DNA from 2 places in the Paenibacillus diazotrophicus genome. Region 1 is predicted to be linked to the other one. Evidence: a T-box and tRNA genes for the amino acid it is inferred to sense, from the RefSeq annotation. Region 1 holds a T-box; the other holds one or more tRNA genes.
What was found. The T-box of region 1 lies ahead of lysS (lysine--tRNA ligase). A T-box ahead of a tRNA ligase gene usually reads a tRNA of that ligase, here a tRNA-Lys.
Positions count from the first base shown of each region.

Region 2: it has a tRNA-Lys gene. The T-box ahead of lysS (lysine--tRNA ligase) is inferred to sense a tRNA for this amino acid. The anticodon was not compared.

Region 1 covers NZ_JBGJZN010000001.1:1,660,482-1,663,898, forward strand. The annotation lists gene ACAN54_RS07575 (YebC/PmpR family DNA-binding transcriptional regulator) at 1-137, opposite strand, end outside; gene lysS (lysine--tRNA ligase) at 232-1,785, opposite strand; T-box leader at 1,848-2,111, opposite strand; gene ACAN54_RS07585 (5-methyltetrahydropteroyltriglutamate--homocysteine S-methyltransferase) at 2,199-3,314, opposite strand; gene ACAN54_RS07590 (LysR family transcriptional regulator) at 3,330-3,417, opposite strand, start outside.
Region 2 covers NZ_JBGJZN010000001.1:2,443,005-2,446,421, forward strand. The annotation lists gene ACAN54_RS11225 (S-layer homology domain-containing protein) at 1-301, opposite strand, end outside; gene ACAN54_RS11230 (HupE/UreJ family protein) at 544-1,743, shown strand; tRNA gene ACAN54_RS11235 (tRNA-Lys) at 1,867-1,939, opposite strand; tRNA gene ACAN54_RS11240 (tRNA-Ala) at 1,954-2,029, opposite strand; gene nrdR (transcriptional regulator NrdR) at 2,251-2,727, opposite strand; gene ACAN54_RS11250 (alpha/beta-type small acid-soluble spore protein) at 2,892-3,110, shown strand; gene ACAN54_RS11255 (lytic transglycosylase domain-containing protein) at 3,217-3,417, opposite strand, start outside.

The DNA.
Region 1 (3,417 bases):
GCCCGGTTCGATTCAGGATCAGGTTCACCCTTCTTCGCGGCTACATAAATTTCTACACCAAACTTGGCGTATACCTTACTTGTATTGGCATCCTTGGATGCCTTCTTTTCTTTAATATTATTCCATTTACGACCCATATTGTTCCCGCTCACTTTCCAACATTAATTATAAACAGTCCAATATATTATACCTCTGCTCTGTGTATCCCGTAAAGGGCAGTCCCGGTGTACGCTAAAAATCCAGCAAAGCCAGTAACCTCTCCTGTCCGACTGCCTGGATCAGTACAGGGATTCGGGGACCGGTCTCCTGACCCAGCACCAGCTGATAGATTAGGGTGAACAACCGTTTTTGACGGTTTTTCATTACTTTTTTATCCTCGTCATAACAAATCGCGTATATCTCTGTCATCATCTGCTCATCCTCCATCCCTCCGGTTCTAATCAGCCCGCAAAAGGCTTCCAGCCACTGTTGTTCATGAGTCTCCAAAGTTTCATACAGGGCAATATCACGGCTGCCATTTACGGTAACCAGCTTTTGCGGCATCCAGTGTTTGATCCAATATTCCGCCCGCTCCGCTATTTGCAGAAGCCCGTTCACATCTACTTCCTCCCCGTTATGTGTCATCATCTCATGCAGCAAATTTTGATCGAAATGAATCAGAGGCAGCAGTCCTGCAATAGGGCCGAAGCTAGGTGTATTCAGGTCCAGCGGATGAATCAGCGATAGTTCTACCGCCGAATGAATATCATCAGTGAGCGTATGGGAACTGTAAGCCTTCCGATAACGTTCAAATTCCGTATAATTGCGCAGCACATCTTCATCCATCCCGATATGAAACTCAGCATTGGGCTGGTATTTGGCAAACAGAAACAGAATATTCTCCGGTAAATAGACCTTCAGCAGATCATCTGGGGTGTAGTTGTTCCCGGACGAGCTGGACATTTTGGCAAAACTGCCTTTGATTCGAATAAATTCGTAAGGCTCATACATTGGCGGTGGATTCCCGTATATCCGCTCGGAGATCACGGAGGCTACATTGTAGCTGCCAGTTTCTGATGAATGATCACGGCCTCCAGGCTCGAACAGTACTTGCTCCACATTCCAGCGCATCGGCCAGTCGATTTTCCATTGCAGCTTGATATTATCCGCCTTAGCAACAGACACAATACCGTGATGACCGCATGTACAGCTATAAGTTAGGTGCTCTTTCTCTTCATCAAAAGAATGTACACTAGTCGAGTCCCTGCCACAATCCCCGCAATACACACTCACAGGATAAAATGCGGCTCTCTCTGCTTCGCTGGCTTCCCCTGTTTTGAAGGACATCAGGATGTCATAGATCTCTCCCCTACTCTGAAGTGCATGAAGAATTCCGGGTGCATACCGGCCGGATTGATACTCTTTACTCTGATAGATGAATTCGGGTCTGATCCCAAAAGCGCTCAGCGCCTGTTCAAATTCCTGTTCGTAATGCTCCGCATAGGAGTTGTGGCATCCGTATGGACAAGGAACTTGCGTGTAGGGCCTGCCAATATACTGCCCGAAGCTTGGATCGACATGAACCGGAACTTTGCGGAAACGGTCAAAGTCATCCCACGAAAAAATAAACCGCACTTTTTTGCCTGCTTTTTCAAGTGCTTTACTTACAAAATAAGTGGTCACAATCTCCCGGAAATTCCCGATATGGATGTGACCTGATGGACTGATCCCTGATGCGCATACAAATGTCTGCTGCTCCGGGTGGCTTTCGATTAACCGTTTTGCTATTTTTTCGGACCAATGCATGGATAATCACCTCAACAATTATTGTGTAAACGCAAAAAAGCTCTCATCCGCAAGATTGTCATCTTGAGGACGAGAGCTGTAATCAGCGCCGTGGTACCACCTCTGTTCGCGAACATGTCTCCATGCACGCCTCTTCAGGTACGGCCATTACGCTTATACCCTATCTCTGTAACGGGAGAACCCGTCATAGCATCCTTGGGCATGTTGCCCAATTCCGTATGAAGCTCGGAGACTTTTTTCGTTAGGCACACCGCTGCTCCGTTTCACCATTCCGAAGCTCTCTGTGAACTATGCCGCCTAACTACTCTTCTCGTCATTGCTGAAGTGATATGTAATTTTTCAATATAATTCACTATAACAAAACTAGTACGGTATGTCATTATTCAATCTGACTGAGAATATTTGCTACTCCATCAAACCCACACTTCATTCGCCGTTTCAATAATCAGCCTAACCTTATCCCACTGCTCTTCCTCGGTCAGCATATTCCCTTCCTCAGAGGAGGCGAATCCGCATTGGGCGCTGAGGCACAGCTGGTCAATCGGGACAATCTGTGCGGCTTCTTCGATACGTGCCATGATCTGCTCTTTGTTCTCCAGACCGCCGTGTTTCGTAGTTACCAGGCCAAGCACAACCTGCTGCCCTTGAATGAAACGGAGCGGATTGAAGTCACCGGAACGTTCATTGTCGTATTCCAGGAAAAAGGCATCTACTTCAGCCTGTCCAAACAACGTCTCAGCTACGGGCTCATACCCGCCGGCGGCAAACCAGGTAGAGCGGAGATTCCCCCGGCAGACATGCAGTGCAATCGTCATATCCTGCGGCCGCCCGGCTATGCTGTCATTGATCAGCCTTACGTAATCCTTGGCGAGCTGATCGGGATCAATACCGCGGCTGCGCAAGTGCGCCCTGTGTCTACCGCTGCACAGCGTCCCCCAAGTTGTATCGTCCAATTGCAGATAACGGCAGCCTGCTTCATAGAATGCCTGGATGGCATCCTGATAGACTTGGATGATATCACGGAACAACGTCTCACGATCCGGGTAGATCTCATTGCCGTTGTAATCCTGTACGAAGTGAAACAATGCCGGAGAAGGAATGGTCATTTTGGTAAGGGTATCGCCAGCCATCTGCTGCAGCTCCATGAATTCTTCAACCATGGGATGATCCCCGAAGGCGATTTTGTCTACGATCCGGAAGCTTTCAGCACGTTGAACAGTTTCTTTGGCGCCTTTTCCCTGATCCAGACTGATCTTCTGTGTACCCGTGATCCCAAGAAAGAAATCGAGATGCCACCAGGATCGGCGGAATTCCCCGTCAGTAACGGCTTTTAGTCCCAAAGCCTTTTCCTGTTCCAACAGTTTGAATATTTCCCTATTCTCGACTTCATGAAGCTGCCCGTCTGTGATTGCTCCATGCAAACGTTGATTGCGTGCGGATTTCAGTTCCTCTGTGCGGAGGAAGCTGCCGACGATATCGTAGCGAAAGGGTGGAGTATTTCGTGTGGTGCCGGTAACTGGACTGATCATACGTCCCTCCTGCGTTTAGAGTAAGAAAGATTTAAGGTCGAAGTAATTACGGGATACCAGATCATTCAAAATATCAATGTATGCGGACATCATCTCACCTGGC
Region 2 (3,417 bases), 780 kb from region 1:
TATTGGTCCAAGTTGTCCCTGCCGCAGAAGTATATTGAACGGAATAACCATCCAGATTAACATCACTGTCGGTAGGATTGTATAATTCAATGAAGTCATTAGAATATGGGGGTGACGTGCCATTTCCTCCCCCGCTGTATACCTGACTAATCACAACATGCGGCGAATCTATCGAAGCAGTCGCTGAAGCCCGGGACATCATCAATCCTTGCGGAGATACAGACAACAGGAGCAGAAGTACGGCTAATCCCAAGCTCGTCCTTCTTTTAAATCGGTTGAATCGGCTACTACGTAATTCCATAAAAAAAATTCCTCCTCTTGTGTGTACAAGCTTCATCCAATAGTAGTTTCACTATATGCCCAGCAGCCTTGCTACATTAACAATAATCACGTTATGTAAGATCCAAAGTATTAGATTGTATTAATTTCGTAAATTATTCCTTTAGCTTTACACTGGGCATATATACCGAAAATATTTTTTTGCTATGATACTGGTTATGTGCGACAACAATCATACTGCTCAACTTATAGGGAGGTACCACCTTGTTATCTCGTAATTTCCGATCCAGCATACTTAAAGGATTCATTCTTTTCACAGCACTCATCGTTTCAGTTGTCTTCTCCAACCAAATGGTATCGGCCCATGCTCTTAGCGCTAGCTATACTATGGTTACCTTTAACAAAGATAAGACCGATTTCTCTTTTTCCTTAGACGTCATTTCTATAATTGAGAGTATGGATGTAGATACGAATGGGGATGGAATTCTACAAGCGGACGAGCTTGAGGACAACAAACATAGATTAGATGAGTGGATCGACGACAGTGTCGTGCTGGAAATGAACGGGAGTGGGCAGACCGGAGAGCTTCTGGAAATCAAGCTTGAGCAAAAAAGTGATAAAGAGGTAGTGACCTGGCATTATACCTATCCAGCCTTTGAACCTGGGCAGACAATCTCTATTATGGATGGCCTATACTCCCAAACCTCAAGTTCGCCCTACGTCAATTTAATTACTGCACACTACGGAAGTCAGGTAAGTGAGACTGTTTTACAGGGGAAAAACCGGACATGGACCATGCTTCTAACAGAGGAGCAGCAGCAACAACAATTAACCTCATCCCCCAACACCTCAAGCCCGAATTCTCAGAGCCCTTCCTCACAAAACGACAGGAACACCGTTATGACCTCTACGTCTGATTGGGTCTCATTCTTCCAATTGGGAATGAATCATATTTTGACTGGTTATGATCATTTATTGTTTTTGTTCGCTCTTTTGTTAAGAAAGCAAAAGCTTAAGCAATATATTTCAATTATCACAGCCTTTACTTTAGCGCACAGCATCACATTAACTCTCGCCGTCCTGGAATGGATTAGCTTACCTTCACAGTTGGTGGAATCGGTCATTGCCTTGAGCATCTGTTATGTTGCCCTAGAGAATATTTTCCGTAAAGAAATACGTTTCCGGTGGGTTGTCACGTTCTTATTCGGACTGATTCACGGTATCGGATTCTCGGATATTCTGCGCGGGATGAACCTGCCCAAAAGCCATTTAGCGGTGGATCTGATCAGCTTCAATGTAGGTATTGAATGTATCCAGTTATGCATTGTGCTGCTTCTGCTTCCAATCCTCATCTATTTACAAAAAAAGAGCTTCTTCAAGCCCACTTTCATCTATGGTTCTTGGGTAATTACCACTCTTGGTGCAGTATGGTTAGTTCAACGGCTATTTGGACTACTGATATAACTCAAAAAGAAATAGACCGCCCTCTCGTAAAGGATGCGGTCTATTTCCTGACTGAACTTCCGAAGGCCGCCACCCTTTCCCAGACAACAAAAAAGAACGGCATCTCTGCCGTTCTTACTGTGATGGACTCTCAGGGGCTCGAACCCTGGACAAATAGATTAAGAGTCTACTGCTCTACCAACTGAGCTAAGAGTCCAAGTATAAAATTATTGGTGGAGCCAAGGGGGATCGAACCCCTGACCTCATCGCTGCCAGCGATGCGCTCTCCCAGCTGAGCTATGGCCCCATGAGACGTTTTAGAACTACAATATGTATTCTAAAAACTTACTTTATTTGTAATGTTCATGTCACTTAGAAGTTGATTTGTTTCGTAGGCGACTTCTATATAATATAAAAATTCAGGTTCCGTGTCAACACCTTTTTTCAAAAAGCTTGGAGGCGCCCCACGCTAACCCTTGTAATAAGCCGCCAGCAGTTCAGCGGCTTATTACTTTCAACTTAGAAGGACTACAATCCCTCCAGCTCCCCGGTACTCTTGGACAACAGGCCTTTCAGCTCCTTCATGAACATGTTGATGTCCTTGAACTGGCGGTAGACGGAGGCGAAGCGGACGTAAGCGACTTCATCTACAGGATAGAGCTGCTCCATGACGAGCTCACCGATCTGGCGGCTCTCCACTTCAGCCAGGGCGATCCCCCGCAGCGACTTCTCGACCTCGGAGACGATGACCTCGAGGCGCTCAACGGAGACAGGACGTTTCTCACAGGCGCGGATCAGGCCTCGCAGGATTTTGTCGCGGCTGAATTCCTCGCGGCTGCCGCCTTTTTTGATTACAATCAGCGGTGTCTCTTCGATCATCTCAAATGTGGTGAACCGCCGGCTGCATGATTCACATTCCCGCCTGCGACGGATTGACTTATTTTCGTTGGCCGGGCGTGAGTCCAGCACTTTGGTATTCGTGTGATCACAGTAAGGACATTTCATAAGCTTAATCACTTCCTTTTGCAATAGGTGTAACGCCCCGGTCCGGCAAAGAATCGGCTCTGAAGCGCTCATTCTAATTTCCATAAAACACCGTTTATTTGTTGTTATGAAGATGGCAAGTCCAGCACATAATACTGTTACCAACCGATAGGAGGTGAACAGTAATGAGCCAAAATAACAGCTCCAATAACCTGGTAGCTCCAAATGCACGCGGTGCCTTGGATCAACTGAAATACGAAGTTGCCCAAGAACTCGGTATCACCCTCTCCCCAGACGGGTACCAAGGCAATAAAACTTCTTACGAAAATGGTTCGATCGGTGGTTACATCACAAAACGTCTTGTAACCCTGGCTGAACAATCACTGGCAGGTCAGTTCAAATAAACATGTCTCCTAAGTTTGCCAAGAAGTATTATTCGACTTTCGGGTCGTGTAATACTTCTTTTTACATAACTCAGGGGCTTAATGATTATTCATTACTCCTCGCAGCCTAGAACTCATTATAGATCTCTGTATACTGTTCGTAATAATAAATAACACGCTGCACATAATGGCGGGTCTCACCAATCGGAATATCCTTCACAGCGGCTTCGCTGCCGTCCCACTCCCCTTCATCCAGCCAGCGCTTGACCTTGCCGGGACCAGCATTGTAGGCCGCAATAACCGCTATACGGTTGCCGTCGAACTGCCG